DNA from 3 places in the Staphylococcus argenteus genome. Region 2 is predicted to be linked to each of the others. Evidence: riboswitches for the same ligand, from Rfam matches in the RefSeq annotation. Region 2 holds a riboswitch; each other region holds the start of a gene.
What was found. A riboswitch is a leader RNA that binds a small molecule or an ion and turns the genes downstream of it on or off. The one in region 2 is predicted to bind S-adenosylmethionine.
Positions count from the first base shown of each region.

Region 1: linked by a shared signal. The riboswitch ahead of metK (methionine adenosyltransferase) and the one ahead of SAMSHR1132_RS11440 (Na+/H+ antiporter NhaC family protein) in region 2 are both predicted to bind S-adenosylmethionine.
Region 3: linked by a shared signal. The riboswitch ahead of SAMSHR1132_RS03995 (methionine ABC transporter ATP-binding protein) and the one ahead of SAMSHR1132_RS11440 (Na+/H+ antiporter NhaC family protein) in region 2 are both predicted to bind S-adenosylmethionine.

Region 1 is NC_016941.1:1,807,628-1,818,479, reverse strand. It holds gene menE (o-succinylbenzoate--CoA ligase) at 1-179, shown strand, start outside; gene menC (o-succinylbenzoate synthase) at 184-1,185, shown strand; gene yidD (membrane protein insertion efficiency factor YidD) at 1,182-1,439, opposite strand; gene ytkD (RNA deprotection pyrophosphohydrolase) at 1,505-1,978, shown strand; gene SAMSHR1132_RS08550 (alpha/beta hydrolase family protein) at 1,983-2,741, shown strand; gene pckA (phosphoenolpyruvate carboxykinase (ATP)) at 2,919-4,511, opposite strand; SAM riboswitch class I at 4,666-4,776, shown strand; gene metK (methionine adenosyltransferase) at 4,882-6,075, shown strand; gene SAMSHR1132_RS08535 (nuclease-related domain-containing protein) at 6,200-7,108, shown strand; gene SAMSHR1132_RS08530 (aldo/keto reductase) at 7,372-8,205, shown strand; gene SAMSHR1132_RS08525 (fluoride efflux transporter FluC) at 8,575-8,928, opposite strand; gene crcB (fluoride efflux transporter CrcB) at 8,925-9,290, opposite strand; gene SAMSHR1132_RS08515 (hypothetical protein) at 9,522-9,824, opposite strand; gene SAMSHR1132_RS08510 (transaldolase) at 10,082-10,795, shown strand.
Region 2 is NC_016941.1:2,319,071-2,329,922, forward strand. It holds gene SAMSHR1132_RS11400 (hypothetical protein) at 1-7, shown strand, start outside; gene SAMSHR1132_RS11405 (hypothetical protein) at 114-302, opposite strand; gene SAMSHR1132_RS11410 (HAD family hydrolase) at 313-948, opposite strand; gene SAMSHR1132_RS11415 (bile acid:sodium symporter family protein) at 1,023-1,940, opposite strand; gene SAMSHR1132_RS11420 (hypothetical protein) at 2,208-2,738, shown strand; gene SAMSHR1132_RS11425 (alpha-glucoside-specific PTS transporter subunit IIBC) at 2,803-4,407, opposite strand; gene SAMSHR1132_RS11430 (MurR/RpiR family transcriptional regulator) at 4,872-5,636, shown strand; gene SAMSHR1132_RS11435 (SRPBCC family protein) at 5,694-6,200, opposite strand; gene SAMSHR1132_RS11440 (Na+/H+ antiporter NhaC family protein) at 6,367-7,680, opposite strand; SAM riboswitch class I at 7,755-7,850, opposite strand; gene SAMSHR1132_RS11445 (hypothetical protein) at 7,903-8,472, opposite strand; gene SAMSHR1132_RS11450 (SDR family oxidoreductase) at 8,836-9,717, opposite strand; gene SAMSHR1132_RS11455 (amidohydrolase) at 9,833-10,852, opposite strand, start outside.
Region 3 is NC_016941.1:846,929-857,780, forward strand. It holds gene SAMSHR1132_RS03935 (histidine phosphatase family protein) at 179-760, shown strand; gene SAMSHR1132_RS03940 (LysE/ArgO family amino acid transporter) at 827-1,444, opposite strand; gene SAMSHR1132_RS03945 (GNAT family N-acetyltransferase) at 1,610-2,101, opposite strand; gene SAMSHR1132_RS03950 (organic hydroperoxide resistance protein) at 2,508-2,930, opposite strand; gene aroD (type I 3-dehydroquinate dehydratase) at 3,079-3,798, shown strand; gene SAMSHR1132_RS03960 (nitroreductase family protein) at 3,880-4,419, shown strand; gene SAMSHR1132_RS03965 (thioredoxin family protein) at 4,556-4,876, opposite strand; gene SAMSHR1132_RS03970 (arsenate reductase family protein) at 5,019-5,375, shown strand; gene gcvH (glycine cleavage system protein GcvH) at 5,533-5,913, shown strand; gene SAMSHR1132_RS03980 (YwqG family protein) at 6,091-6,969, shown strand; gene SAMSHR1132_RS03985 (toprim domain-containing protein) at 7,198-7,584, shown strand; gene SAMSHR1132_RS03990 (thioredoxin family protein) at 7,577-7,873, shown strand; SAM riboswitch class I at 7,931-8,034, shown strand; gene SAMSHR1132_RS03995 (methionine ABC transporter ATP-binding protein) at 8,124-9,149, shown strand; gene SAMSHR1132_RS04000 (methionine ABC transporter permease) at 9,142-9,837, shown strand; gene SAMSHR1132_RS04005 (MetQ/NlpA family ABC transporter substrate-binding protein) at 9,855-10,676, shown strand.

The sequences.
Region 1 (10,852 bases), 510 kb from region 2:
GGGGACAAGTGCCCAAATTATATTATATAAGTGAAAATGACATTGCTGAGTCACCATTGATTGCATATTTATCGCAGCATTTAGCGAAATATAAAGTTCCAAAATACTTTGAAAAGGTTGATACGTTGCCATATACATCGACTGGTAAATTACAAAGAAATAAGTTGAATAGAGGGTGATCTAGTGAAATTGACGGCTTTGCATTTTTATAAATTTAGTGAACCGTTTAAGTCGCAAATTGTAACGCCGAAAGTCACTTTAACGCATCGTGATTGTTTGTTTATTGAGATAATTGATGATAAAGGCTATTCATATTTCGGTGAATGTAATGCTTTTCCAACAGATTGGTATAATTTTGAAACGATTGATTCAGTAAAAGAAGCACTTCAACAATGGTTTATAGGTATTAAAAATAAATCATTCGAATCGTATGAAGCGGCACTTGAATTATTGGCACCTTTGGAAGATACACCTGCTGCAAGAGCAACTATAGTGATGGCATTGTATCAAATGTTTCACACATTACCTTCATTTTCAGTAGCATATGGAGCGACAGCGAGTGGCTTATCAAATAAACAACTAGCGGCCTTGAAAACAACAAAGCCTGCCAGAATTAAGTTAAAGTGGACGCCTCAAATCATGGATCAAATTAAAACGTTACGGGAATTAGACTTTCACTTTCAATTAGTTGTAGATGCAAATGAGTCATTGACCCGTCAAGATATGACAGAGTTAAAGTTATTAGCGCGTGAACAAGTTCTTTATATCGAAGAGCCATTTAAAGAAATTTCAATGCTTGATGATGTAGTGGATGGAACAATACCTCCAATAGCCCTTGATGAAAAGGCGACGTCACTGTCGTCCATTCTTAATTTGATAGAACTATATGATGTGGATGTTGTCGTATTAAAACCATTTCGACTTGGTGGCATTGATAGGGTGCAAACGGCAATGGATACTTTGAAAAAGTACGGTGTGAAGGTAGTGATTGGTGGCATGTACGAATATGGTTTGAGCCGTTATTTTACAGCGATGATTGCTCGCAAAGGTGATTATCCAGGAGATGTTACACCAGCAGGTTATTATTTTGAACAAGATGTAGTTGAACATTCAGGCATATTAAAAGAGGGACGACTCGAATTTCGTCCCCCTAGGGTAGATATTACTCAATTAAAACCATATTAATGATGATGTTTATGCGAATGTTTACTTGTTGACTTGTCTTTTTTTAAAGGAACAGGGTCAAAGCCACCTTTATGAAGCGGATGACATTTTAAAATACGACGGATGCCTAAATAAAGGCCTTTGAAAGCACCGTGGTATTGAATCGCTTCTCTAGTGTACTCTGAACATGTTGGATAAAAACGACAAGTTGGTGGAGTAAGTGGCGAAATGAAACGTTGATAAAAATGAATCATCGCCAAAAATATCTTTTTCATAATTAATGCCTCCAACAATAGTGATTAACTATTATATTAACATACAATGTAGGGATGTGATGCGCGTGAAGTTTAGGGATAAAGATAATCGTCAAGTTAATTTGACATTTAAAAAGGATAATGAGGTAGCAGATGGCAATCATGTGCTAGCTATTCCAACGTTTAAAAATCAATTGCTTTTTACCAAACATAATATTAGAGGAATTGAATTCCCTGGTGGTAAAAGGGAACACGGGGAAAGTAGTATTGAAGCTGTAACGCGGGAATTGTATGAAGAAACAGGGGCCAAAGTTAAAAATATTCATTACATCGCACAATATACCATTGATACACATGAGAAAACTGATTTTGTGAAAGATGTATATTTTATCGAAGTTGAATCATTGGTAAATAAGAATGATTATTTAGAAACAGCAGGGCCAGTGTTGTTTAAATGTATCAATGATATCGAACTTACTCATCAAAGTTTCTTGCTTCAAGATAGTACCATTTTAAAATGTGTGGAGAGGGTGCAATCACTTGGATTTTATCAAACGTAAACGAATGCCAATTGAATCTTTTACGCATCATTTTGAAGAAGTTACATATTTGTCAGATGATTTAAAAGTAAAAGCACTTATGATGACACCGTATCAAAATGTTAAAAGAATTGTAGTTTACTTGCGGGGTGGCAAAGGTCAAGTAGGACGTGTGCGCGCAGGTAGATTAATGCAATTTGCAGATGATAATACTCTAGTTATAGGACCTTATTATCGTGGCAACAATGGTAGTGAAGGTAGAGATGAATTTTATCGTGGGGATTTAAATGATGTGACACAATTATTAAGGTTGCTACATGGCAAATATCCACAAGCTTTTATTCATATGATTGGCTTTTCACGAGGCGGTTTACAAGGATTGCTAACGTTTCAAGATTTACCTGTAGATAGTTACATTATCTGGGGTGGAGTCTCAGATATTTATTTAATGTATGAAGAACGCGTTGATTTAAGAGGAATGCTTAGGAGAATGATTGGACACCCGAAAAAAGATAGAGCAGCATATGAAATGCGTCAGGCTATTCCAAATATAAATGAAAATAGTCCGCCAATTTTAATTGTACATGGAGGCAAAGATAAACAAGTTGGTATTCAACATGCGTATCATTTAGCGGAACAGCTTGAGTTAAAAGGTGTCATGCATGAAACATTTTATCAAATGACAGAAGGACATGTACCGAGACCGCCAGCCATGGTTGAAACATTGACTTATATTAAAAACTTTATGAGTAAAGTGGAGAAACTTAGGCACTTTGAAGTGTAAAGAGGCAATCTTTACTTACAATCGATATCTTGATAAGTGATTCGAGCTTTATGGGTTTTAAATATAGATGCTTTAAAATGAATTTATGAAAATGACTATAAATTTTACTATATAACATAAGAAGAGCCAACCATTGTTAAAATTTAACAGCGGTTGGCTCTGTGATTAGCATTCAATTTATTTGTTGAAGCTACCTTTTTCGGCAATATGTTCAACTTTCTTACCGAATTTTTCGAAATTCTTTTCAAAACGTTGAATTAAATCTTCTGCTTGTGCTTTATACTTCTCTTGATCGCTCCAAGCATTGATCGGATTTAAAATTGTTTTAGGAACATCTTCAATTTCAACAGGAATACTTAAACCAAAAGTACTATCTTTTGTATATTCAGCATTTTTTAATTTACCTGAAATAGCTTGATTTACCATTTGGCGTGTGTAATGTAAGCTGATTCTACGACCTACACCGTATTTTCCACCAGTCCATCCAGTATTAACAAGATAAACATCAACATCATGTAAATCGATAAGTTCACCTAGTAAGTCCGCATAAACAGTAGGGTGTAACGGGAAGAATGGTGCACCGAAACATGTTGAGAATGATGGTTCAGGTTCTGTGACACCACGTTCTGTACCAGCTAATTTAGAAGTGAAACCACTTAAGAAGTGATACATAGCTTGATCTTTATTTAATTTAGAAATTGGTGGAATCACACCAAATGCATCTGCAGTCAAGAAAATGATTGTATTTGGATGTGCTGCTTTTGATGGTACCACAATGTTATCTATATGATTTATTGGATAAGCCGCACGTGTATTTTCAGTATAGCGATTGTCTTCAAAGTCTACTGAACCGTCTTCAGCAACGACAGTATTCTCTAAAATCGCACCATATTTAATTGCGTCAAAGATCTGTGGTTCTTTTTCTTTGGAAAGATTGATTGCTTTTGCATAGCAGCCACCTTCAATATTAAATACGCCGTTTTTATTCCATCCGTGTTCATCATCACCGATTAGTTTGCGGTGTGGATCAGCTGATAATGTTGTTTTACCAGTGCCTGATAGACCGAAGAATAATGCTACATCGCCTTTTTCACCAACATTTGCTGAACAATGCATACTCATGATATCTTGCATCGGTAATAAGTAATTCATTACAGAGAAGATACCTTTTTTCATTTCGCCAGCATATTCAGTACCACCGATTAAAATTACTTTATGTTTAAATGAAATAATGACGAATGTTTCAGATCTAGTGCCATCTACTTCTGGATCTGCTTTAAAATGTGGGGCAGAAACGATAGTGAAGTTTGGTTTAATCTTCGTAGCTTCTTCTTTCGATTCAGGTCTGATAAACATATTTTTAGCGAATAAATTATGCCAAGCTAATTCGTTGATGACTGTAAGTTTTAACATTGTATCTTTATCGCTACCTGCGTAACCTTTGAAAACATATAATTCATCTTTTTTATCTAAATAGTCTAATACTTTATGGTATAACTTCAAGAAAGTTTCTTCATCGATAGGTTGATTGATATCTCCCCAATCAATGTTATCTCTATATGAAGGTTCTGAGACAAAAAATTTGTCTTTAGGCGAGCGACCAGTGTATTTACCAGTACTTGCATTAACAGCACCAAGTTCTGTTAATACGCCTTCTTTGTTATCTAAAATTTTATTATAAAGTTGTGTCGTCGAAAGCTGAAAATGTGACGTTGTTTTTTTCAATAATTTGTCAATTTTAGTTGTTTCAGTGTATGTGTCTACTGACATCCTAAATCCCTCCAAAGCGATAATTTAAATGTAAGCCTTTACATTTAATTAGTATAACACATTAACATAATTAATCTACAATATTTTACTGTAAATTTATTTATCAAAAATTGACATTAATTCATTATTTAGGTAGTATTAATTTTAACGGATTCTCTTATCCTGAGTGGTGGAGGGACATGGACCCAATGAAACCCAGCAACCTCTTTTTTATAAAAGAAAGGTGCCAAACCGTTTGCAGACAAATAGGTCTGAACGATAAGAGCGAATGGACGTATTAGGCCTTCTCTCTATATTCATAGTTAGAAGGTCTTTTTTATTTAGCTCACAGAAAGAGAATTTTCGTAATATAAATTTAAAGGAGCAAACTATGTTAAATAACAAACGATTATTTACTTCAGAGTCTGTTACAGAAGGACACCCAGATAAAATCGCTGACCAAGTGTCAGATGCAATATTAGATGCTATTTTAAAAGACGACCCAAATGCACGTGTAGCTTGTGAAACAACAGTTACAACAGGTATGGCATTAATCGCCGGCGAAATTTCTACAACAACATATGTTGATATTCCGAAAGTTGTTAGAGAAACAATTAAAGAAATTGGATACACAAGAGCAAAATATGGCTATGATTATGAAACGATGGCAATTTTAACTGCGATTGATGAACAATCACCTGACATTGCTCAAGGTGTGGATAAAGCGTTAGAATATCGTGACAAAGATAGTGAAGAAGAGATTGAAGCTACTGGTGCAGGTGACCAAGGTTTAATGTTTGGTTATGCAACAAACGAAACAGAAACGTATATGCCTTTAGCAATCTATCTATCACATCAACTAGCTAAACGTTTATCAGATGTGCGTAAAGATGGTACATTAAACTATTTACGTCCTGACGGTAAAGTTCAAGTTACTGTTGAATATGATGAAAATGATAACCCAGTACGTATTGATACGATTGTTGTTTCAACGCAACATGCTGAAGATGTGACACTAGAGCAAATTCAAGAAGACATTAAAGCACATGTCATTTATCCTACTGTTCCTGAAAACTTAATTAATGAACAAACTAAATTCTACATCAACCCTACAGGACGTTTTGTAATCGGTGGACCTCAAGGTGATGCTGGTTTAACAGGACGTAAAATTATTGTTGATACTTATGGAGGCTATGCACGTCATGGTGGCGGTTGCTTCAGTGGTAAGGATCCTACAAAAGTAGACCGTTCAGCTGCATATGCTGCACGTTATGTCGCTAAAAATATAGTAGCAGCAGGCTTAGCAGATCAATGTGAAGTTCAATTAGCATATGCCATTGGTGTTGCAGAACCAGTATCAATTGCAATTGATACATTTGGAACTGGAAAGGTTTCTGAAAGTCAACTTGTTGAAGCAGTAAGAAAGCACTTTGACTTAAGACCAGCTGGCATTATTAAAATGCTTGATTTGAAACAACCAATTTACAAACAAACTGCTGCTTATGGTCATTTTGGACGTACAGATGTATTATTCCCATGGGAAAAATTAGACAAAGTAGAAGAATTAAAAGACGCAGTTAAGTAATGATTCGAACTAAATAAGGCTAAATAAAAGATTTTCGGTATATAAATGATATTATGTATCGAAAATCTTTAGCTTTTCTATTATAATTAAAGTTATTCATATATTAAAAAGGAGCGTTGTTGTGATGGATTTATCTTCACCGGTAGTCATTGGACTCATTACTGCAGTAGTCATTGCATTAATCTTTTTTGTCCTTTTCTTAGTTGCCTTAGGTAGTAAGAAAAAAGTTAAGCGACAAACAGAAGAAAAGTATGAACAACAAGAACAAAACATTAAAAAGTCTCATGAAGAAGCTTTAGAGAAAGAGCGTATTCAAAATAAAAAGACAATTACAAAACAACAAGAAGATTATAATCACATGGTTAGTACAAAAGATCGTGAGATTGACGCATTAAAATTGTTCTCGAAAAATCATAGTGAATATGTAACGGACATGAGATTAATTGGTATTCGTGAAAGATTAGTTAAAGAAAAACGAATTCGACCAGAAGATATGCACATTATGGCAAATATCTTTTTACCAAAGGATGGCTTTAATAATATTGAACGTATTAGTCATTTAGTTTTAACTAGAACTGGACTTTATATAATTGATTCTCAATTGTTAAAAGGTCATGTTTATAATGGTATTAGTGGCGGTCAATTTAAAGATTTACCACCAATGGAACAAGTATTTGATACATTAGATTTAGATAAATCTAGACCGCAAACGATTGTGATGGATCAAAATGATGACAAACGTTCATTATCATTTGTAAATTATTCAGATCAAATTGAGGCGATTAAACAATTGGCTGAAGACTTACAAAAACAATTAGGTGCTAAATATACGCCGACTTCAATTTTATACTTTAATCCTAAAAATGAAGGTGACGTAACGATTTCAAATTATAATCAAAATAGCGCTGTAAAAGTACTTGTTGGTGCTGAACAATTAGATGAATTCTTTAACAAATTTGTATTCCATGGTCGTATTCAATACAATGTTGAAGACTTACAACAAATGATGGATAAAATCGAATCATTCAATTAAATGAAAAGCTGGAGTTATGACTTAATAGTTGTTACTTCAGCTTTTTTATTGTGTCATAAATTAAAAGAATTGAGTTTCACGCTCAACTAATTATTGTATTGTGCCATAAATTAAAAAGAATTGCTTTTGCATTTTGCGTAATATTTGATAAATAATACTAGAGTTTTATTGGTTAATCGACAAAAGTGTTTTTAAATGTATGCGTAAAGTTAGATTTGTTATGATAACAGGGTATAATACATTAAAAAAGTGAGGCGATATTAATGGAGGTTAAACGATTTTATAATGGGAACGAAATGCCACAAATTGGTTTAGGAACTTTTCGTGTTGAAAATGATGAAAATTGCATGAAAAGTGTTAAACATGCAATTGAGCAAGGATATCGTAGCATTGATACTGCAAAGGTGTATGGGAATGAAGAGCAAGTTGGGGCAGGTATTCGTGCTGGATTGGAATCGACTGGATTAAATAGGGAGGATTTATTCATTACTTCAAAATTATACTTTGAAGATTTTGGTAGAAACAATGTGGCCAATGCATACCACGCTAGTTTATCACGCCTTGGTTTATCATATTTAGATTTATATTTAGTACATTGGCCTGGTACAAATGAAGCAATCATGATTGATACATGGAAGGGCATGGAAGACCTATATAAAAATAATGAAGTAGGAAATATTGGTGTTAGCAATTTTGAGCCTGAACATTTGGAAGCATTGCTGGCACAAGTGTCAATTAAGCCGGTTATTAATCAAGTTGAATTTCATCCTTATTTAACACAACATAAATTAAAATTATACTTGGAAGCGCAACATATTGTGATGGAATCTTGGTCACCATTGATGAATGCACAAATATTAGAAGATAAAACAATTATAGAAATTGCTAAAGAAGTAGGGAAATCTGCGGCACAAGTAGTTATAAGATGGAACATACAGCATGGTGTAGTAACGATACCTAAATCTGTAACACCTGAAAGAATTACTGAAAACATAAATATATTCGATTTCAATTTAACAGATGAGCAAATGATGCGAATCGATGCCTTGAATCAAGATAGAAGAATTGGACCTGATCCAAAAACATTTGAAGGGTAATTGAATTATGAGTGACGAATAAAAACAAGTCTTTGAAGGATAGCGCGAAGTATTTCAAAGTGGTTTTAATTAAAGATAGGTTTCAATTGATCAGAGAAGTTAAACGAGGCAGGAGACCATGAAACAGCTTCATTTTTGCAATATGTTAATTTTGCTTTTCTTAGGTTTTATGGTGAAAATAAACCTCAAGAAGTTTGGTTTTTGTCTAAGGTTGTTCAACGTTAATTTATAAAGATTTGATTGATATATTAAATACCAATATAAATTTACTTAAAAATCCAACAATATATTATGATTGATTCAAAATTAAAAATGCTTTATTCAGTTTAGGATGTGAGATTACCATTTTACTGAATAAAGCATTATTTTTTAAATATGAAAACCGATATAACAGGCAATAAATCCTATAATGAATTGTAAAAGTGAATAATTGATAAAATGTGTTAACTTAAGCTTAGGAGTCATCATTAATGTAAGTTCTTTAGCTAATGTTGAAAATGTTGTAAGGCCACCTAAAAATCCTGTGACAAAAAGTGCAGATAACCACGTGTTTGAAATTGCCATTCCCATTATAAGTCCGATGAGAAAGCTACCTATGAGGTTTACAATAAGTGTTGGGATTGGCAACGATGATGTAAATTTAGCATTACAGTAATCTGTTAATGCACCTCTAACAACTGCACCAAAGCCACCACCAATCATTACTAATAATGTAGATATCATGATAGGGCACCTCCGATTTTCATACCGAAGTGACATAAAAAGATTCCTAGCACATAACTTGTTACGGCATATAATAGTAATATTATAAATTGCTGATGGTTAAACATATGTACTAATTCTATTTGAAATGTTGAAAAAGTCGTTAATGCACCTAAAAATCCTGTTGTAATTGCTTTCTTTAATGTTGGACGATTTTTAAAAAAAGAAATGGACAATGTAGTTAAAATTCCCATAACAAAGGCGCCTATTAAATTTGCTACAAAAGTACCAACAGGAAATGAACCAGATACATTTAGAAATGAAATTAAGTAACGTAAAAGTGCACCTATAGCACCACCTATAAAAATATATAAATATTGCAATTGAGTCACCTCGAATGAAAAAGTTTTGTCTTCAATCAAAAATGAGGTTTTGACAATGTTGCGATTATAAAAAATCACGTAATTGCCAAACCTCAATATAGTTATATCATGTTGTCTATGGAAATACAGAAATGATGTAAAGATTTTATGAAGCATTGGCATTTTTTTATGAGCCAATGGTATTTACTTTGATGTTAAATAAGAATCAAATAAATGTTTTAGTGATTTGACTTAAATTAAGCCAAATGTATGAACGATTGAAAATATATGAACTAAAATTACAATTAAAATAAGCCATGGCAAACTTTTACTGGCAATTCTGATCCAATCAGCATCAGGTTTTAATGCTTTTATTGAACGATCTGCAAATATTATCGCCAAAATAAGAATAATTGAATTAACAATGCTACAGAAGAATATTAATTTTATGAAAGAATTAAAAAGTCCACTTAGAAAAACATTATTTGTATTAAAGAAAAAGCTTAAAATAATCATTAAGCTCGATAAGTAAAAGTGTTTTTTTGAACGAGACATGCTTGACCTCCTGGATGATTATCATTAACATATCGTATCATAAACAACCGTAAAACAATAGTTTAATTACTATCTTGACACAATGTTGCAAAAGTAATTTATTCATTTTCTAGGCAAAACATTAGCTTAATATTATAAAAGCGTGATATAAATGTTTTATATAACAAAGAAATAAAAATCATTTTTGACAAATGGTTGTAAGAAAAAGACATGCAGATGTTGTAAAATTTTAATAAGAACCAAGGAGGCTATACTATATGGCTAAACTAAATGTTGAAGTATTTGCAGACGGTGCAGATATTGAAGAAATGAAAGCGGCTTATAAAAACAAACAAGTGGATGGTTTTACTACAAATCCAAGTTTAATGGCAAAAGCGGGTGTTACAGATTATAAAGCATTTGCTGAAGAAGCTGTAAAAGAAATTCCAGATGCATCTATTTCGTTCGAAGTGTTTGCAGATGATCTAGAAACGATGGAAAAAGAAGCAGCAATTTTAAAACAATATGGTGACAATGTTTTCGTTAAAATTCCAATTGTTAATACAAAAGGTGAGTCAACTATTCCATTAATTAAAAAACTTTCAGCTGACAATGTAAGATTAAATGTAACTGCGGTATATACTATCGAACAAGTTAAAGAAATTACAGAAGCAGTAACTGAAGGCGTACCAACATATGTTTCAGTATTTGCAGGAAGAATTGCTGATACAGGTGTAGATCCATTACCATTGATGAAAGAAGCGGTGGAAGTGACACACAGCAAAGAAGGCGTTAAGTTATTATGGGCAAGTTGCCGTGAATTATTCAATGTCATTCAAGCTGATGAAATTGGTGCAGATATTATTACATGTCCAGCAGATGTTGTTAAAAAAGTGAACACAAACTTAGGTCGCGACATTAATGAATTACCAGTTGATACAGTTAAAGGCTTTGCAAAAGATATTCAAAGTTCAGGACTTTCTATTTTATAATTTAAAATACATTTAAACCCTCATAGGCACTGTGCCTATGGGGGTTCTTAATTGATA
Region 2 (10,852 bases):
TATGTAATAATAAAACCACCTTACCTTATTCAATATATGGTAGACGATTAGCTGATTTGTTGAAAAGCTTACCGTCATTTATATCCATATATGTTAGGTATGGTGGCTTTTTATTATAATTTACCTTGTAAAAGTAAAAAATATCCTATTGTTGCAAGTATAATATATATCATTGAACCAACAACGAAAGACCTTACTTGTATTCGAAACGGTGTCTGCTTATTAAAAATTGGCCCTATTACTAAATTTCCAATCGCTAAAATAATTGGACCTGCTAAAAAAAATAATATGATATATCCCATGTTAGACCTCCTATTTCGAAAAGAAACGTGTAACGATTTGATCATAGTTTAAATCTTTCGCTACGTATTCAACAGTTGTAAAGTCCTGTGCGTTAGTCATTTCATTTGTATTAACAATAACGTCTAATCCTGCTGTAATTGCCGCTGTTGCACCATTTACAGAATCTTCGATAGCCAAACATTGAGTAGGCATATAGTTCAATTGTTGTACCGCTGTTAAATATAGCTCAGGATCAGGTTTAACGAGCTCAACATCTTCCCTACCAACGACAACGTCTATACAATCATCCAAACCAAGTGCCTTAAAGGTAGGCATAATCTCTGCTTTTACACTACTTGTTGCAATGGCCATAGGTATATGTCGTTGTTTTAAAAACACCATTAAAGATTTAATCGTGTCAATCATAGGTAACATCGTACTTGTACGATGATGCTCTTCGTATATTTTCTCTTTATTTTCTGAACCTATTGCCTTAACTAAATAATCATGCAAATCAGTAGCTGCTCCACCAATAGATGCACGATAAAAATCGATGCTAATCGGATTGACGTTATAATTGACTAAGTGTTTATTAATGACATTAAACAAATGCTGTTCGGTATCTATTATGGTTCCGTCAAAATCAAATATGACTGCTCTATACATATGTCTTCTCCTCTATTCTTTCTCTTTCTAAAAGCTTAACATAGTCTGATAAGTACTTCATTTTATAACTCGTTTTATCTTTTTTTCGACCAATATTTAGCTAGTATAGGACCAGTAATATTATGTACAAAGCTAAATACAGCACCAGGAACAGCAGCTATCGGATTAAAATGTAATGTAGCTAATGATACTGCCAAACCAGAATTTTGCATACCTACTTCAATACTAACTGCTTTTTGATCTTGTCTATCTAATTTTAAAAGTCGCGCTAACCAATAACCGATTGTGTAACCTAACACGTTATGTAAAATAACTACTATGAAAATTAATAAACCCGTCGTCAAAATTTGACGCTTACTTCCTCCTACTACAATAGCTAAAATCAAAGATATAGCAATTACCGATATAATTGGCAATGCCGTAGAAGCTGTTTCAGCAATTCGACGATTGATAAGTTGTAATATAATACCAATTGTTATAGGAATTAAAACTACTTGAATAACTGACCATAACATACTCAAGAAAGATACTTCTAACCACTCATTCGCAAATAAATATATTAATGCTGGCGTAACTACGGGCGCTAGTAATGTAGAAACAGTTGTAATCGACACAGAAAGCGCAACATTGGCTTTCGCTAAATAACTCATTACATTACTTGATGTTCCTCCAGGACAACAACCAACTAATATCACACCTATAGCTATGTCCGGCGGTAAATGGAATGACTTAGCTATAATAAAAGCTAGTGTTGGCATAATACTAAATTGTAACAAGACACCTATAATGACTGCCTTAGGTGTTTGAAATACCATTTTGAAATCATTAGGCGTAATCGTTAAACCCATACCTAACATAACAATACCAAGTAAATAAGGTACCCATTTCCCTAATGTTGCTACATGTTGTGGAAAAATAAAACCTATAATTGCTGCAAGTAACATCCATACCAAGAAACTTTTCGTCGCAAATGCACTTAATCTTTGAAACAATAGTAACACTCCCCAGTTGATAATATTGAAAAATATTACCATAAGACGCTTAACGTTACAATAACTTTTCAGAAAATTGAGATAAATAAGTATTTTAACTAATCCACACTTACTTTATGATACGTTTTAAAAATTATTTAAACTTCATTCAAAAGTCTTAGTGAATAAAGAAAAAAAGCGTGGTAAAATCAACTTGAACAAAATTAAGTCACCTTTATACACACTTAAAGTGTATTTAAAGTTATGTATTCCTCGGGAGGTCCTCACATGTTAATTGATAAATTCGAAACATACATCATCAACATCGCTGGTTTGAATGACCGCGCCACTAGAAAAAAATTAAATAAATTATGCAAAAGTGTACAATTTTGCGATGCCTTGCAATATTCTATAAACAAGAAATTCAATCAATTTGTACTAGAAATCAGCTTACCCAAACAACAGTTACCATATTTTATTTCATTTTTAAGTTTTCATCAGTATAGTATTTACCAAGTGTTATTACCGAAGAAAATTAATGAACTACTTGATTCAGACAACTTATATCAATCTGCGAAACGCTTCGATATTAGTATCGATGGATTACAAGATGCATTTATCAAAGATAAAGTGATAGATATTATGAATATGTTCCAAAACCATACAGATATTACATATACATTAAATAAATCACATGCGCATATCATATGTACACCAGAAATATTTGCCAAAATATTGCATACGATTGCAACTAGAAATATTGATATTCTCTCTGCAAACTACAGATCTTCATCATTAAGTAAAGTTCGCATTTCATAATAAAAGACACATCAATACGATAATCATTTATAATGCTATCGTATATCGATGTGTCTTTTTTGAATTATTTTTCGTCTGATGATTGTTCTTCAACCAATTGTTCAAATGCCTCACGTACTTGTGGTACAGTCATACCTACAACAACTTGGATACTCTTACCACTTTTCACTAATCCGTGTGCCATTTGTTGATGTGTAAAGTAATCTGTATCTGCTACTTTATTCTCATCATAGACCGTTAGACGTAATCTAGTTGTACAATTCGTAACATCTTTAATGTTTTCTTTGCCACCTAATCCTTCTAAATAATATACAGCTTTATCTTCATATTCATTACCTGTAGACTTAGGTTTTGATGCTGAATCTTCACCTTTTTTATTTTTATAATCTTGTTTAGAGAATAACTTAACTTCTTCTTCCGTTTTCTTACGCCCAGGTAAAGGAATATCAAATTTCAAAATTAGGAATCTGAATAAGAAGAAATAAATTGCTACAAAGATTAAGCCAATAATAACTTGAGCAACATAAGTACCCCAATGTTCTTTACCTAATGGTAACCAGTTTGTTGAAATAAAGTCTAATAAGCCACCGCCCATATTACCTACAACACCAAAGGCATACATTAATGTATCCATAGATGCCGCTAAAACTGCGTGTAACACAAATAGGTATGGTGCGATGAATAAAAATGTAAATTCTAACGGTTCTGTAATGCCAACAACGACTGCTGTTAATGTAGCTGGAATAAGTAAAGCCGCTACTTTTTTGCGATTTTCTTTCGGTGTTGTTGCATACATTGCTAAAGCAATACCTAAACAACCAAATACTTTCCCATTACCTTGTAACATAAATCCATAAGGAAATTGTTCTTTTAAAGGTTTGCTGCTCTTAGCAAACTCATTTAAATGTTGTAACCACTCTGCTTTTAAACCATGGTTAACTACTACTGGACCAACTTCAATTGGTGCGTAAATAAAGTGATGTAACCCTGTTGGTATTAATACACGTTCCAAGAAGTGATACAACCAAACACCAATATATCCAGAAGCTATAATAAAGTGTTGCATTGAACCAATACCATGTTGAACTGTTGGCCAAATAACACATGTAATCGCTGCTAATGGTAACATAACAAAGAATGAAATTGTTACAACGAATGTTAAGCCTTGGAACACGCCGACCATTTCAGGAAGACGTTTACTATAATATCTATTATGAATCCATGTCACAATTGCCGAAATAATAATACCGCCAAGAATATTTGTATCTAAAGTAGCAATACCTGCTATCGATTTTAATCCGGGTACATTTTCAACACCTTTTTCCAAATTTGCGCCAAACGTATGTGGCCATTGCGTTAAAATAGCGTTAATAAATGTATTAAACATTAAGTATCCCATCAATGCTGCAAGTGCTGCATGACCAGGTGCTTTTTTAGCTAATGAAAGAGGTAATCCTACTACAAATACAACTTCCATATGCGTGAAAATAACCCAACCACCAGATTCTATTACTGACCAAAATTTAAACCAAAACGTATGCTGATCTGCTAAACTCCCCATGATTGTCGGATTTTTAAATAATGTCGCAAAGCCAAGTACTATCCCAAAAAAAGCAAACATTAATACCGGTACAATCATTGCACTACCGAAACGCTTTATCGCATTCATCTTCTTTTCCCTCCAAATCGTCTTTCCTTACATGGCATCTATTTAGATATTTTTATAAATAGATGACTTACTATTTAAATATAATATATAGTAAACGCTTACAAACCTACAACGACATTGACGTATTTTGAAAGTATTTTGTATAATCAGATTATCTTTTCATATAGTGAAAATTTTTTCACGACCGGTTATTACGCTTAGTTGAACAGCACTTGTACTTACCTCATATACTTAGTTGTTTAGTTATCAGGACTGTTATAAGTACAAACATACTAGTTGTTTATGTTTTTATAAAACAATCTTATACATATCGTCGCATTATAGTTTTAAATTGAGTATCATTGTTGAACTCGTCCTTTCAATACGCATCAAACCGCTTAGTTGTTTTCCAATTTTTTAATATTATCATCTTAAATTCACTGTAAAACTGATATACCCTACAATTAATTTTAAGGAGGTTGCATATGTTTTTAGATGAACACATTAATAGAAACTTTGACAAACTTAATGATAATGATCTACAAATTGCGCATTATATTAATACACATATTGACGAATGTAAAAATATGAAAATTCATGATCTAGCTCAATACACGCATGCCTCTAATGCTACAATTCACAGGTTCACTCGTAAATTAGGATTTGATGGTTATAGCGATTTTAAATCTTACTTAAAATTCGAAAGTAACAAAACACATCAACTTCCATCAAATTCTATTGATAGTTTTAAGCAAGAAATTGATAGTACATTCAACTATTTAGAACGTGTCGATTACCAATGTATCGCTCAAAAAATGCGTTTCGCATCAACGATATATTTATTCGGTACTGGGCGTGCACAGTTAAATGTAGCTTCAGAAGCACAACGCATTTTATTAACATTACATAATCATGTCATCGTACTGCATGATCAACACGAACTTAAAATGATTTTGAATAAAAGTGACGTGAATGATTTATTCTTTATAATTTCATTATCAGGTGAAACACATGAATTGTTAGAAGTAACAAACTTACTACAACTCAGACAAAAATACTTTATTTCAGTTACAACAATGAAAGATAATACGCTTGCTCAAAAAGCAAATTACAATGTTTATGTTTCTAGCAACACATTCTATCTGACTGATGGCACTGATTACTCTAGTTTCATTAGTTATCACATATTCTTTGAAACACTTGTTAGAAAATATAATGAATATTTGCAACATGGTGATATTTCAAATTAGAAAAAAGGAAGTTATGATTTAATGGCTGTGAGCCTATCATAACTTCCTTTTGTCATATTATTGTTGTGTTGATGTTTCAATTACATGATACATTTTATCGAACATTAATTCGAAGCCATGCACCATGGCATCATGATATTCTTTTTTCTTTTGTTTATACTCTAAATTAGTAAATCGTCTTTCTTTTTCAACTAATGAACGGTAATAAAACAACATTTGCGTACCACCTGTTTCACGTTCGAAAAACTCTACTTCAATGATATCTTGCTCTTCACTTAACCCAGGCATACCTATAGTCATTTTTATATATTCATCCATTACTAACGATTCATAAATACCTTCAATCACATTCACTTTACCGTTTCGTTGTTGATCAACAATACGATATTTTCCACCCTCTTTAACATCCGCTTCTATTTCTTTATTAGTTCTTGCTGATGTCATAAACCATTGCTTTAACAAATCTGTCTTTGTCCAAGCTTCGTATACTAATTCCGGTGAAAATTTATAAAGTTTTTCAATTTCGACTTCGACATGTTCATTTTCTACATTAAATTTTGCCACTGTTGTCCACCCACTTTCGCTCTTACTTTTATTTTAACGCATTTTAGCTCAGTTCCAAACATAGATGATTTTCAATTTTAAAAGATTGGCATTATACAGTGAGTACAACCTTATCTGTTAGTATAACAAGCCACCTTACTTGGCTACATCGATATGTTGTCAGGCATTAATGTTTCACTTCATGACTAGTATTCTTTTTTAATTTTGGAAAATTAAATATAATCGCTACAAGACCACATACGCCTAATAAAATTGGATAAATACTATAAGGGAACAACATCAATGGTGAGATTCCAGCAACGCCTGCTGCAGAAATAACTTGTGGACTATATGGCAAGAGCCCTTGGAAACAGCCACCAAAAATATCTAAAATACTTGCAGATTTTCTTGGATCTACTTCATATTCATCAGCAATATTTTTAGCTAATGGTCCTGACATGATAATTGAAATGGTATTATTTGCGGTAGCGATATCGGCTACACTTACTAAACTAGCAATACCAAGTTCAGCACCACGTTTTGATTTTACTTTTGAACGAACAAATTGTAATAACCATTGAATACCACCATTGTGTTGAATGATACCAACTAATCCACCAATTAATAGCGCAATCATCGCAATGTCTTCCATACTTATGATCCCTTTTGAAATAGCATCTAAAAGTCCCATCCATCCAAATGAACCATCCATTAAGCCTATGATACCAGCTAATAATGTGCCACCAATTAGTACAATAATCACATTGACACCTAATAATGCTAGCACTAATACTAATACGTAAGGGACAACTTTAATTAAATCATAATCATAATTTTTGGCATGATTTAAAGAAATACCATTTGTTAAGAAATACAAGATGACAATTGTTAAAATGGCTCCAGGCAATACAATTTTAAAATTGACTCTGAATTTATCTTTCATTTTTGTATGTTGTGTTCTCACAGCAGCAATTGTTGTATCTGAAATCATTGATAGGTTATCACCGAACATCGCACCTCCAACAACAGTTGCCATTGCCAAAGCAGTTGGTACATCTGTCGCTTGTGCAAATCCATAACCAACAGGTGCTATTGCAGCAACTGTACCTACTGACGTTCCCATAGATATCGACACAAACATACATATAACAAACAATCCTACAATAATTAAATTTTCAGGGATGAGTGATAGCCCTAAATTAACAGTCGACTTTACACCGCCCATTTTTTCAGCTGTATTTGAAAATGCACCTGCTAAAATAAAAATTAACATCATCAAAATAATATTTGAATGACCCGCACCTTTTGTAAATACTTCAACTTTTTTAGCAAATGATTCTTTTCTATTCATTAATAATGCCACGATAACCGTAATCGTAATCGCAACATTTAAAGGCATAGAAGTAAAATCACCAGTGATAATACCTACGCCTAAAAACAACGCCACAAATAATAACAAGGGGAATAATGCCCAAGCATTGCTCTTTTTATGTTCTTCCATCCTTTTTACCTGCTTTCCAATTAAAAATACCTCTTTCTCACAAAATGAAGAAAGAGGTTTTCATGTACTTTACCTGCTTATCTTCAAACCTTTACGGTTACTGGAATTGGCACATTCGAAATGTTGCCGAGGCTTCATAGGGCCAGTCCCTCCACCTCTCTAGATAAGTGATTCTTATTTACGTTTACGTTACAAGATAATCCTTAGTACGTCAATCATAAATTAATTAGAAGTCGTATAAAATTTTTCATATACAATCATTCCGATTGTAATAATAATTAAAATAATAATGCAAATCACAAGTAAGAGCCACCATTTGAGCATTAATGCAATTAAAATAAGCATGATAGATAAACTTACTAATGTTATCGATATAATTTTAAATTGCTGAACACGTTGCTTGGAGATGACTTTCAACTGTTTGTTTAATAAATGCGTATTTCTTAAACTAATCCCCAATACACTTTCTAGTATTTGAATCGATACGATACTTATTGCAAATATAATAGTTGGTAAAACATCATAGCCCCCTATAGTTAATGGATAAATTACAAATCCAACATATAGTAATCCCGAGACAAAGGCTAATAAGTATGCGACGTATTTGTTAAACTTAATTATATTCTTTTTAATATTTTGATGGGTAAACCATACATTCATAATAATCGCAACTGCTACAAATAATGTGAATACTATATATAATGGTAATTTTTGTTCAGGAAAAGCAGTAATTACTCCTAAGGCTAATGCTATAATCATAAATAATATAACTCTAGATATTATTAAAACCATAATAACAACCCCTTTACTTTCGATTCATCAAATTTAAAGTGAGCATCATATCTAAGTATAGTATCTCTATATCGTTTACATTATCGTAACATATTACTACTTTGACATTTAATATAAAACTTATCATTTTTTGTTCGTTTTAGTCTTTCATTTTTCCTATAATCTTTTATACACTGCAATCAACACCTTTGAATTCCAAGTTCTACTGCAGAGCCTATAGCGAGCATTAACTTTCAAATTACAATCTATACTATATATAGGACATCAAAAAAGTCGATAAAGACCCATATCTTTACCGACTTAAAATTACAATTATTAATTGCATCTGTTTTCATTATCTATGATACCTTTACAATTACAAACCTAATCTATTTGCACACCACCAGTCACACCAAACACTTGACCAGTAGTGTAACTTGATTCTTCTGAGGCTAACAATACATACGTACCAGATAATTCGACAGGTTGACCTGCACGACCTAGTGGTGTTTTTTGTCCAAATGTAGGTATTTTACTTTGAGGCTGACCCCCTGAAATTTGTAACGGTGACCAAAATGGCCCTGGCGCCACACAATTCACTCTAATACCTTTAGGTCCAAGTTCTTCTGAAAAGCTTTTCGTTAATGAAATAATAGCTGCTTTTGAAGCGGCATAATCATGAAGTATAGGACTTGGATTATAACCTTGTACAGATGACGTCGTAGTAATCGATGCACCTGGTTTTAAGTACTCTAGTGCTTTTTGAATCGTCCAAAATACCGGATAGACATTCGTTTCAAATGTTTCAGAAAATGCATCTGTTGTAAAACCTTGAATATCATCATGGTATTGCTGATGTCCAGCGACTAGTGTCACATTATCTAAACCACCTAATTCTCTATATGCTTGTTCTACTAGTTCATAATTAAATTGTTCATCCCTTAAATCTCCAGGAATTAACACAGCTTTTTGTCCACTTTCTTCAATCACTTGACGTACTTCTTGCGCATCTTGTTCTTCACTCGGAAGATAACTAATAGCTACATCAGCACCTTCTTTGGCATAAGCTATCGCTACTGCCCGTCCAATTGCTGAGTCGCCACCTGTGACTAACATTTTATAACCTTGTAAACGTTGATGACCTTGATATGATGTTTCTCCACAATCAGGTGCTGGCGTCATTTCAGATTGTAAACCCGGTACTTCTTGTTCCTGCTTTTCGTAATCTGTTGTTTTAAATTTTGTTCTAGGATCTTGAGCTGCCATCTTTTAACATCTCCTCATTTGGTTAATAGTTATTAATTACCCAACCTTGCCTAGAAGTTAATCATCATTTTCACTAAAAATCACTTTCTCCTTCACAAATGAATCACAGTTACTGTTACAATAATCTTTTTACAAATTCAACGAAGTATTCTGGTACTTTTTCTAAAATTACTTCATCAGGGTCATATTTAGGATGATGCAAATCGTATTCACTATTCGAACCTATCAAAGCAAAGACGCTTGGATAATATTTACTATATCCTGAAAAATCTTCACCGATTGTCAACGGTTGATTCATCATTTCCACTTTATATCCAACCTGCTGCGCTACTTCTATAGCTTTATGTGTTAAAGTTTCATCATTAATAACAGCACCTGGTAGTTTTGTATAATTTAAATTAATTGTCATATTGTACGCTTTACCTAGACCATCCGCAATATCATGTAATCGTTGTTCTATAAGTTCACGCACCTCAGGATCAAAACTACGTACCGTACCTTGTACGTATGCATGATCTGCAATAACATTCCAAGTATTACCACAAGATACTTGTCCGATTGTTACCACTGCTTCATCAAATGCAGATAGATTTCTGCTAACTATGGATTGAATACTATTAATCAGTTGGGCCAGTACAATAACAGGATCATTACATTGTTCTGGTTTAGCAGCATGACCTCCAATACCTTTAATATGAAACTCAAAACGATCAACTGCTGATGTAATCGCACCAGTTTTGATTGCAAATGTATCTGTAGGGTGTGAAGGATTATTATGAAATCCTAAGACTGCTTGCACATCATCTAATACGTGCGTCTCAATAATTTTAAATGCACCATAACCTAATTCCTCAGCTGGTTGAAAAATAAATTTAACACGTCCATTAAGTGCATCCTCAATGTCTTTTAATTTAATAGCAGCCGCTAGTACACTAGCCATATGAATGTCATGACCACATGCATGCATAACGCCTTCATTTTCAGATTTAAAGTCTTGATTTACCAGCTCTTGAATAGGCAGTGCATCAATATCGGCTCTTATAGCTACACAACTTGAACCTTGACCAATTTCAGCAACAAGCCCAGTTTTAAGCGGTAAATCTAACACCGTAATATGATGTTCAGTTAAAATATC
Region 3 (10,852 bases), 1.3 Mb from region 2:
CATTATAATAATCTTTCAAACCAAAATCATAGTCACTTTTCAAAATATGTATATTAAAATCCTATGCTTTTCACTGTAAAAAAAGTTTAAATAATGGTTTAATATATTTGGTACTCATTTTAATAAAAAGATAATATATTTTGAGCTATCAATACTTTTTATTGAAGAGGTGTTATTGTTGGCTAAAACGTTATATTTAATGCGCCATGGTCAAACTTTGTTTAATTTTAAGGGACTAATACAAGGATTTGGAGATTCCCCATTAACAGAATTGGGGATTTTGCAAGCTGAAAAAGCACGTAGTTATTTTGAAAGCAAGGGGATAAACTTCGATTTATATGCATCATCAACACAAGAACGTGCAAGTGACACACTTGAAAATGTCGCTCCTAATCAATCATATCAACGATTAAAAGGGCTAAAAGAATGGCATTTTGGATTATTTGAAGGTGAGTCTGTATATCTATTTGATAATTTATACAAACCTGAGGATTTATTCGGAGATCGCATCGTTCCTTTTAAAGGTGAATCAAAGCAAGATGTTGAGGATCGTATAGTTAAAGCTTTGCATGAGCTGATGTCTCAAACAAAGGATAATGCATTGGTAGTGAGTCATGGAACAATTATTGGGGTGTTTCTAAGATATTGCCTAGATAAAAATGAGGCATTGAAACATAATATAGGTAATTGTAATATTTTAAAATTTAAATATGACAATGGAACTTTTAGCTTTGAAGAGTTGATTGATCCAAATTTATAATAAGTAAAGCGTTACACATAGACAAGTTCGAGTCTTTGATGTAACGCTTTTTAATGAGACTGAAATTTAAAATACTAGTTGCAGCAATTTTTGTAAAATGATGAGAGCCACAATTATAATGATGACACTTGAAATTTTGTTGATAATTAATAATAATTTACCAGTTTTGTCGATAGAACCGACGAATTTACCTAATATTGCAAGTAAAAAGAACCAAAGCCATGAAACACTTATACACGTGGTAGTAAATGCAATTTTTTCAATGCCATTGTAAAGAGCGGCGCTACTACCAATGACACCAATCGTATCTAATATCGCATGAGGATTTAGTAGTGATACGGACAAGGCAAAGCTAACTTGCTTCATTGGTGACATCGCTTTTACTTGGTTGTTCATAGAAGGTTTTTCGTTCCAAATTGTCCAAGCCATATACAGTAAAAATATTAAACCAATTACATAAATAATAGCTTGTAGAATGGGCATCGACATAATTATGATAGATACACCAATAACAGCAATACTAATTAATAAGCTATCAGACAGACCAGCTGTAAGTATTGCTGGTAATGCATATCTATATTTCGATTGGTTTGCACCTTGGTTAAATATAAACACATTTTGTGCTCCTAATGGCAAGATAAGTCCAATCGATAAGATAAAACCATGAAGAATTGCAGAAAGCATAAGAATAATCCCCTTTAAAGTATTGAAAATTCTGAAAATATATATAATCAAAGCATATCAAATAAAATAAAACTGCTCAATATAAGAGCAGTTTAGAATGGATTGGTTTTGTTTTTATGATTTGAATTTATTAGAAATGAAGAAATATATAAATATAAAACTGAATTACTTATTAATCAAATCATAAAAAAGCCAATGTTCATCAAAATAAGAATTGCCTATTTTAATTGCATTTTTTTCAAAACCGAGAATGTCGAATCCAAGAGCACTATAAAAAACTTTTGCACCTATATTGTTTGATACAATTGATGTAAGTACAGATTCAAAGTTATTCTGTCGTGCATAGCTAATGATGTAATTAATGAGCTCGCTATTAATCGATTTATCGTTATTGTTAACAAAGTTGTATTTAATTAATGATTTGTGCTCTTTTCCTACATATCGAATTTGTTCTAGCGTAGCCGTAGCAACGAGTGTGTTACGGTCATAACAGCCAAAGACGATACATGTCGGTAAAGTTTCATCTAAAATGTCATGTATTAAGGTGTCAGTCATAGTTTGACTATAATGTGAATCTTGAGTGAATTCTTCTTTGACTGTCGAAACGAGTCGTTTATACTCATTAAAATCATCATTTGTTAATGTTTTAATTTTCATTACTGACCTCCTTAATCATTATTAAGAAAGATTTTGTGCTAAAAAAATTTCTTAATTACATATTAAAATGTTTATTAAAATTTTGCAATCACTGATTTAAATGCACATTCTTGTAAATTGAGAATTAATTTAATTTAAATTCTGCTTAAGTCTTTGCTTAAAATGAATACTCCAGCGATTAGAATTTTCATCTTCGAAGTAATATAAAATTGGCAAAACCCATGCCACTATTGGAACCGGTACCATTATAAAACCATCAATAATGCTTTGTTTTTTATTAAAATTAATATGAATTTACTATGCTAATCTTAACGAAAAAACCAACCAAAAATTTCCGAAAAAATTTGGTTGGTAAATGTGAAAATTATGTGAAATATTACATTTGTATCTATTAAGTCTAAATTTATTAATCTACTATACTTACATTTAAATCTACATTTACATTTCCGTGAATAGCTTTTGAATATGGACAAAACTCATGTGCCATTTGTAAGTATTTTTTAGCTTCATCTTGAGATAATACATTTTTAACTGTAGCTTCTATTGCAACGCTTAATTTAGGACTTTCGGAATTGGAATCATCTTCTAATCTCACAGTTATTGTTACTTCTGGTTTTGCATCACGAATTTTGTGTTGTTTTAAAATTAGGTCAAACGCACCATTGAAACAAGATGCATATCCTGCAGCAAATAATTGTTCAGGATTTGTTGCTTTTCCATCTGCTTGTGCTGGTGGAATGATATCAATATCTAATGCATAATCATCTGTATAAACATGACCTTTACGACCACCGATATTGGTAGCTTTTGTTTCATATTGTATTGCCATCGCTATGACCTCCTAAAATAAATTACGTTTATGCTATACCCAAATTAATATTAGGTAATCTTCATTGATTTTAGTAACGTATTATTGAATGATGAAAAGTAGTTGTTTACAATGAAATATAATGAGCGACTGAAAAGAGGGATTTACCATGAAGGCAGTGGAAGTGGTTGCTACTATCGCACCGCAAATTCAAATTGATGAGAATTTACAAAAACAAATAAATAAACGCAGTGATGCAATTGACATTATTGAACTTCGGATTGACCAACTTGAAAATATTTCAGTTGATGACGTCTCAAAATTAGTTATAAAACTAAAAACATTACCAAAAATAAATAAAGTTTTAGTTACATATCGTACGACAAAACAAGGTGGAAGCGGCGAAATTACAAGCGAGTCATATATGAATTTATTGTCATCACTGGCTAATGTCAAAGAGATAGATATGGTTGATATTGAATGGGAAAAGGAAATTGAGATTGAACGTTTTCAGCAAGTCATTAAAAAGTTGCAAGGTCAGAATAAAGAAGTGATAATTTCACATCATAATTTTGATGAGACACCGACCTTAGATGAACTACAATTCATTTATTTTAAAATGCAAAAGTTTAATCCAGAGTATGTAAAGTTAGCAGTTATGCCACATAATAAAAACGACGTCTTAAATTTATTACAAGCTATGGTTACTTTTTCAGATACGATGAATTGTAAAGTAGTAGGCATATCTATGTCTAAACTCGGGTTAATAAGCAGAACATCTCAGGGAATCTTTGGTGGTGCGTTGACATATGGGTGCATAGGAGAGCCTCAAGCACCAGGTCAAGTTGATGTGGTTGATTTAAAAGAACAAGTATCATTCTATTTATAAGATGTAAGTCGTTTGCTTTTAAAGATAGGCTGCTTTATAATTGAGAAGTATTATCATTGTTCGTGGAGGAGCGATTTTATAATGGAATTACAACAAGCAATAGCTAATAGAAGAAGTGTGAAAAAGTTTAAAAGAGATATGCACATAGATGATGCATTGCTATACCAAGCAATCGAAAAGGCTGCTGATGCTCCAAATCACGGAATGAGGGAACCTTGGAGAGTTGTGCATGTTCCAAAGGATCGATTAGGGGAAATGAGTAAAGATATATCTAAATTTGCATTTCCCAATGAATTAGATAAACAACAATCTCATTACGAGGCAGTAACGAACCTTGGTGGCATGTTACTACTTATTTTAAAAACTGACCCAAGACAACGCCAAAATGATGAAAACTATTTTGCATTTGGTGCGTATACTCAAAATTTAATGTTATTACTTTATGAAGCGGGAATTGGTACATGTTGGAAATCACCATTATATATTTATGATCCGAAAGTAAGAAAAACATTAGGAATTAAAAAAGATGAGGTTTTAGCCGGATTCTTGTATTTAACAGATTTAGAAGACCATATGCCTAAAGCACCTCGTAAAAACAGAAATTTAATTACTTTATATTAATAAGGTAAGATATAGAAAAAGCTGAGACGCGGTAATGTGCGCCTAAATGTTAGAATTCATACTAATTAGGGCTTCATTACACAGTTGTCTCAGCTTTTTATTATTTTGTAAATACTGTCTGTATTCAGCAATATTACTACTTAAATGTTTCAGCTAAAAATGATTCCACTTGTTCAGGAGATTTTGCATTAGCTGAATGTAAATGTGCAATTTTATCACCATTTTTAAATACTAATAAACTAGGGATACCCATGACTTCGTTTTCAACTACTACATCTTCTAATTCATCGCGATTAACGGTATACCATTCGTAGTCATTATATTTTTCTACAATTGGATCAATCCACATATCCATTGCACGACAGTCAGGGCACCAGCCTGCCTCAAATTTAATAATCACTGGGTTATCACTGTTAATTACAGATTTGAATTCTTCATTACTTTTAATTGCTTGCATAGTTACAGCTCCTCTTGTTAGTTTGATAATTTTATTATAGCTAAACTTCTTGTTTATTAAAAAATTTTAGCCTCAAAATAAAAGCCTTTTGCCATGGAAAATGATATATTTATGTTAAATATATAAAGGAGGTAACAGTCGCATGATTAAATTTTATCAATATAAAAATTGTACAACTTGTAAAAAGGCAGCAAAGTTTTTAGCTGAATATGGCGTAAGTTATGAACCAATTGATATTGTTCAACATACACCTACAATAAATGAATTTAAAACAATTATTGCTGAAACAGGTGTTGAGATTAATAAATTATTTAACACACATGGTGCAAAATATCGTGAACTAGACTTAAAAAATAAATTACAAACGTTATCTGACGATGAAAAATTAGAATTGTTATCATCAGACGGTATGTTAGTAAAACGTCCATTAGCTATTTTAGGTGATAAAATTACGTTAGGATTTAAAGAAGATCAATATAAAGAGACTTGGTTAGCGTAATAATAATGTAATCGTTTACTAAATGTCTCGATATTTAGAAACATTACATGTAAAATGAAAGAAGCTATGCAATTGTTAATTTTTATAAATATAGTTGAATAGCATCTAGCCTTATGGCATCATTAATGTTGTAAAGAACAATTAGGAGGGGATTCTCTTGGCAGTACCAAATGAATTGAAATATTCAAAAGAGCATGAATGGGTTAAAGTTGAAGGAAACGTTGCAACAATCGGAATCACAGAATATGCGCAAGGCGAGTTAGGTGATATTGTATTTGTTGAATTACCTGAAACTGATGATGAAATTAATGAAGGGGATACGTTTGGTAGCGTAGAATCAGTTAAAACTGTATCAGAATTATATGCGCCAATCTCTGGTAAAGTAGTTGAAGTTAACGAAGAACTAGAAGATAGTCCCGAATTTGTGAATGAATCTCCATACGAAAAAGCATGGATGGTAAAAGTAGAAATTAGTGATGAAAGTCAGCTTGAAGCATTATTAACAGCTGAAAAATATGCAGAAATGATTGGTGAATAATCACTACGTAACTCCTTAATTTAATATTGAGGAGTTAATTTTTGGTCTGAGTTAGTAAATAATACGAAATAAATTTAATAGGTACTATGATTTGAAACAATGCTACATTTTATTATTAAAGAATGACGAAAATAATGTATTAAGCTATTTTATAAATATAAATTTGGGGAAATTAAAATGCTAAACATTCAAGACGTTAGTCATCTTTCTAAAAAAGAGCAAGAAGCATATAACCGTTTCGTAGAATCTGTAGAAAACGGTAATTTACCAGTATTACCATGTATTGAAATGAATCTAAAAGAGATGAAAGAAGAAACATTGAATCAGAGTAAGATTGGTGGAATGCCATTTTTAAAATCTTTTAAAGATATACCATTGGATGAAAATGAAGTGCCAATGATATTGTTAGCGCAGATTAATTTGAGTGAACTTCCAGAACAACAAAAATTATTTCCTGTAAAAGAAGGAATATTGCAGTTTTGGATTAGTTCAGAAGATCCGATGTATGGTATGTCGGAGAATTTAAAGGAAAATAATATCAACTCGAGACTTGTATATATCAAAGAGCCAATCACCGATTTATCATTGGAAGAAATTCAATCACATATGAAGTCAATAGATTCAAAAAATGAAGATATACCGTTTAGTGGGGCATTTTCTATAGAATTTAAGCTGACGAATCAAACAATTACATGTGCTGATTATAAGTTCGATGAGGACGTCCTTGAATTGTGGAATAAAGTCAATCCAGCCTTTAAGTTAGAATCAATGTTTGGTGATTATGATGAATTAATGGAACCTGTGTGCAACACATTTACTGCTAAAGAACCATTTAATCAGCTTGGTGGTTTTCCTTACTTTGATCAAAGAGATCCAAGAACGAATGATCAAGAACTGAAAATGTATGATAGAGTATTATTGCAAATTGACTCCACAAGAGATGGTAGTTCTTCGATTATGTGGGGTGACCTAGGTATTGCTAATATCTTAGTTAAGTCTACCGATCTTGAGGCTATGAAGTTTGATGATTACATGTATTCATGGGATTGCAGTTAACTCAGTCGTAAATAAAATGATTAACTTTAATAAGATGTAGTAATAAACCTTACTTGTTGAAAAGTGAGGTTTTTACTTATGCAAATTGTCCTTGAAAGCCAAAAGTGTTAATTTTGTAATCATTACATTAAGCTTGCTTAAATTTGTTATGATTTATGTTTTATTCAAGGTAATAATGTGAAATGATACAGTGACAGGTTTTTTATTGATTTTTAAAGGGTGATGATTATGGCTATTGTAAATAAGGTAATAATTGTTGAAGGAAAATCAGATAAAAAAAGAGTTCAACAAGTCATTGCAGAACCAGTAAATATTATTTGTACGCATGGCACGATGAGTATAGATAAAATTGATGATATGATAGAATCGCTTTATGGGAAACAAGTTTATGTGTTAGCAGATTCTGATGATGAGGGAGAACGCATAAGGAAATGGTTTAAACGCTATTTAAGCGAAAGTGAACATATATTTATAGATAAAACCTATTGTCAAGTTGCTAACTGTCCTAAAAAATATTTGGCGAATGTACTTACTAGACATGGTTTCAATTGTAAGAAAGAATCAACTCTCATACCTAATTTAAATACTGAAAGGTTAGTTTTAGCGAATGAATAATTCAATTGACATCACAGATGTAACGACGCATTATGAGGAAGAAAAACATTTAATCTTTGGTTATACACCAACATGTGGTACCTGTAAGGTTTCAGAAAGAATGTTAGATATTGCTAATGAAATACTAAAGTTACCACTAATTAAAATAGATTTAAACTTTCATCCTCAATTTTGTGAAGATATGCAAATTATGTCAGTGCCGATTTTATTATTAATGAATAAGGATAAAGAAGTAAAACGAATTTATGCATTTCAATCGGTGACTGATTTGTTAGAAAATTTAAAATAGTTATTGACGAAATTTTACTAAGGTGTTAGGATTAATACAAATTAAATAATGCGTATACTCTTATCGAGAGTGGTGGAGGGATGTGCCCTACGAAGCCCGGCAACCGTCTTATATAGAAATGGTGCCAATTCACATAAAGTTATGACTTTTGAAGATGAGAGAAACAATACTTCTATTGCTTTCTCAATTTTTCTATCGATTTTGAGAAAGCATTTTTTATTTTTATATAGCAACACAGGGAGGAATAAACGTGATTGAGTTAAAAGAAGTCGTCAAAGAATATCGGACTAAAAATAAACAAGTACTTGCTGTAGATCACGTTAATTTATCGATTAAATCGGGATCGATATATGGCGTCATTGGATTTTCTGGAGCAGGAAAAAGTACTTTGATACGTATGTTTAACCATTTAGAATCGCCTACATCAGGTGAAGTCATTATTGACGGAGATCACATTGGTCAATTATCTAAAAATGGACTTAGGAAAAAAAGACAAAAAGTGAGTATGATCTTCCAACATTTTAATTTATTGTGGTCAAGAACAGTACTTAAAAATATTATGTTTCCGCTTGAAATTGCTGGTGTACGTAGAAGGAAAGCGAAACGAAAAGCATTAGAACTTATTGAGCTAGTTGGTTTGAAAGGGAAAGAAAAAGCTTATCCTTCGGAGTTGTCTGGTGGACAAAAACAACGTGTAGGTATTGCACGCGCATTAGCTAATGATCCGACAGTTTTACTTTGTGATGAGGCAACAAGCGCACTTGATCCTCAAACGACAGATGAAATTTTAGATCTATTATTAAAAATTAGAGAACAACAAAACTTAACAATAGTCTTAATTACACATGAAATGCACGTTATTCGTCGTATTTGTGATGAAGTAGCTGTTATGGAAAATGGTAAAGTGATTGAACATGGACCGGTTACACATGTATTTGAAAATCCTCAACATGCAGTAACAAAGAGGTTTGTGAGAGAAGATTTAAATGATGATTTTGAAGCATCTCTAACAGATTTAGAACCCTTAGACAAAGACGCATATATTGTTAGATTAAATTTTGCAGGTTCAACAACTACGGAACCAATCGTTTCAAGCTTATCCAGCGCATTTAATATCAAAATCAATATTTTAGAAGCTAATATAAAAAATACAAAAGATGGAACAGTTGGCTTTTTAATTTTACAAATTCCGTTTATTACAAATGAAGATTTTGGAAAATTCGAAAAAGAGTTAATTGAGCGACAAGTTAAAGTGGAGGTGTTAAGACATGGGTAAATCATTTAGCGATATTATTAATGAAATGATAACAATGCCTAATGTACAGTGGCCAGATGTATGGACTGCAATTGTCGAGACACTATATATGACTGTCGTTTCAACTATATTTGCTTTTATTTTAGGTCTCATCTTAGGTGTTCTTTTGTTCTTATCTGCAAAAGGTAAGTCTAAAGGTGCTAGAATTTTTTATACAATTGTATCTTTTATCGTAAACCTATTTAGAGCTATACCATTCATTATCTTAATCCTTTTATTAATTCCTTTTACTAGTTTAGTGCTTGGAACAATTAGTGGTCCAACAGGTGCATTACCGGCTTTAATTATAGGCGCGGCACCATTTTATGCTAGGCTCGTTGAAATTGCTTTTAAAGAAATTGATAAAGGTGTTATTGAAGCGGCTTGGTCAATGGGAGCAAACACTTGGACAGTCATTCGTAAGGTTCTATTACCCGAAGCAATGCCGGCATTAGTTTCTGGTATTACAGTTACAGCGATTGCATTAGTTGGTTCGACAGCAGTTGCTGGCGTTATAGGCGCAGGTGGCTTAGGTAATTTAGCATACTTAACTGGTTTCACTCGAAATCAAAATGATGTCATTTTAGTATCAACAGTTTTTATTTTAATTATTGTATTTATAATCCAATTCTTTGGGGATTGGCTTACAAATAAACTTGATAAACGATAAATTGGGGGTTTCATTTTATGAAAAAATTATTTGGATTTTTATTAGTATTAACATTTGCAGTTGTATTAACGGCTTGCGGTAATGGAAATAAAGGCGGTAGCGATGACAAGAAAATTACGGTTGGTGCTTCACCAGCACCGCATGCTGAAATTTTAGAAAAAGCGAAACCATTATTAAAGAAAAAAGGTTATGATCTTGAAATTAAAACAATCAACGATTACACGACACCTAATAAATTGTTAGATAAAGGCGAAATCGATGCAAACTATTTCCAACATACACTTTATTTAAATACTGAGAAAAAAGATAAAGGATACAAAATAGTAAGTGCTGGAGACGTTCATTTAGAACCAATGGCTGTATATTCTAAAAAGTATAAAAGCTTAAAAGAATTACCAAAAGGTGCTACAGTATATGTTTCAAACAATCCAGCTGAAGAAGGACGTTTCTTGAAATTCTTTGTTGATGCAGGATTAATTAAAATTAAAAAAGGCGTAAAAATTGAAGACGCGAAATTCAGCGATATTACTGAAAATAAAAAAGATATCAAATTCAATAACAAACAATCAGCAGAATTCTTACCTAAAATTTATCAAAACGAAGATGCTGATGCGGTTATCATTAACTCAAACTTTGCAATCGAACAAAAACTAAATCCTAAAAAAGATTCAATTGCTGTCGAAAGTGCAAAAGATAATCCATATGCTAACTTAATTGCAGTTAAAGAAGGTCATCAAGATGATAAGAAAATTAAAGCGTTAATTGAAGTGTTACAATCTAAAGATATTCAAAACTTCATTAATGAAAAATACAATGGTGCAGTCATTCCTGCTAAATAATTTATTACAAGCTCAGTAACGTCAAGTTGCTGGGCTTTTTGTGAGCTATACATTTCCAATGAAAATTAAACAATATTCAATATAAAGTATATTATTTATTAAACAGTAAAGTAATAACCGGTAATTTAGCTTACTTTACATTGAATTTTTTTCACTCGTTATATAATGAAGCTAAA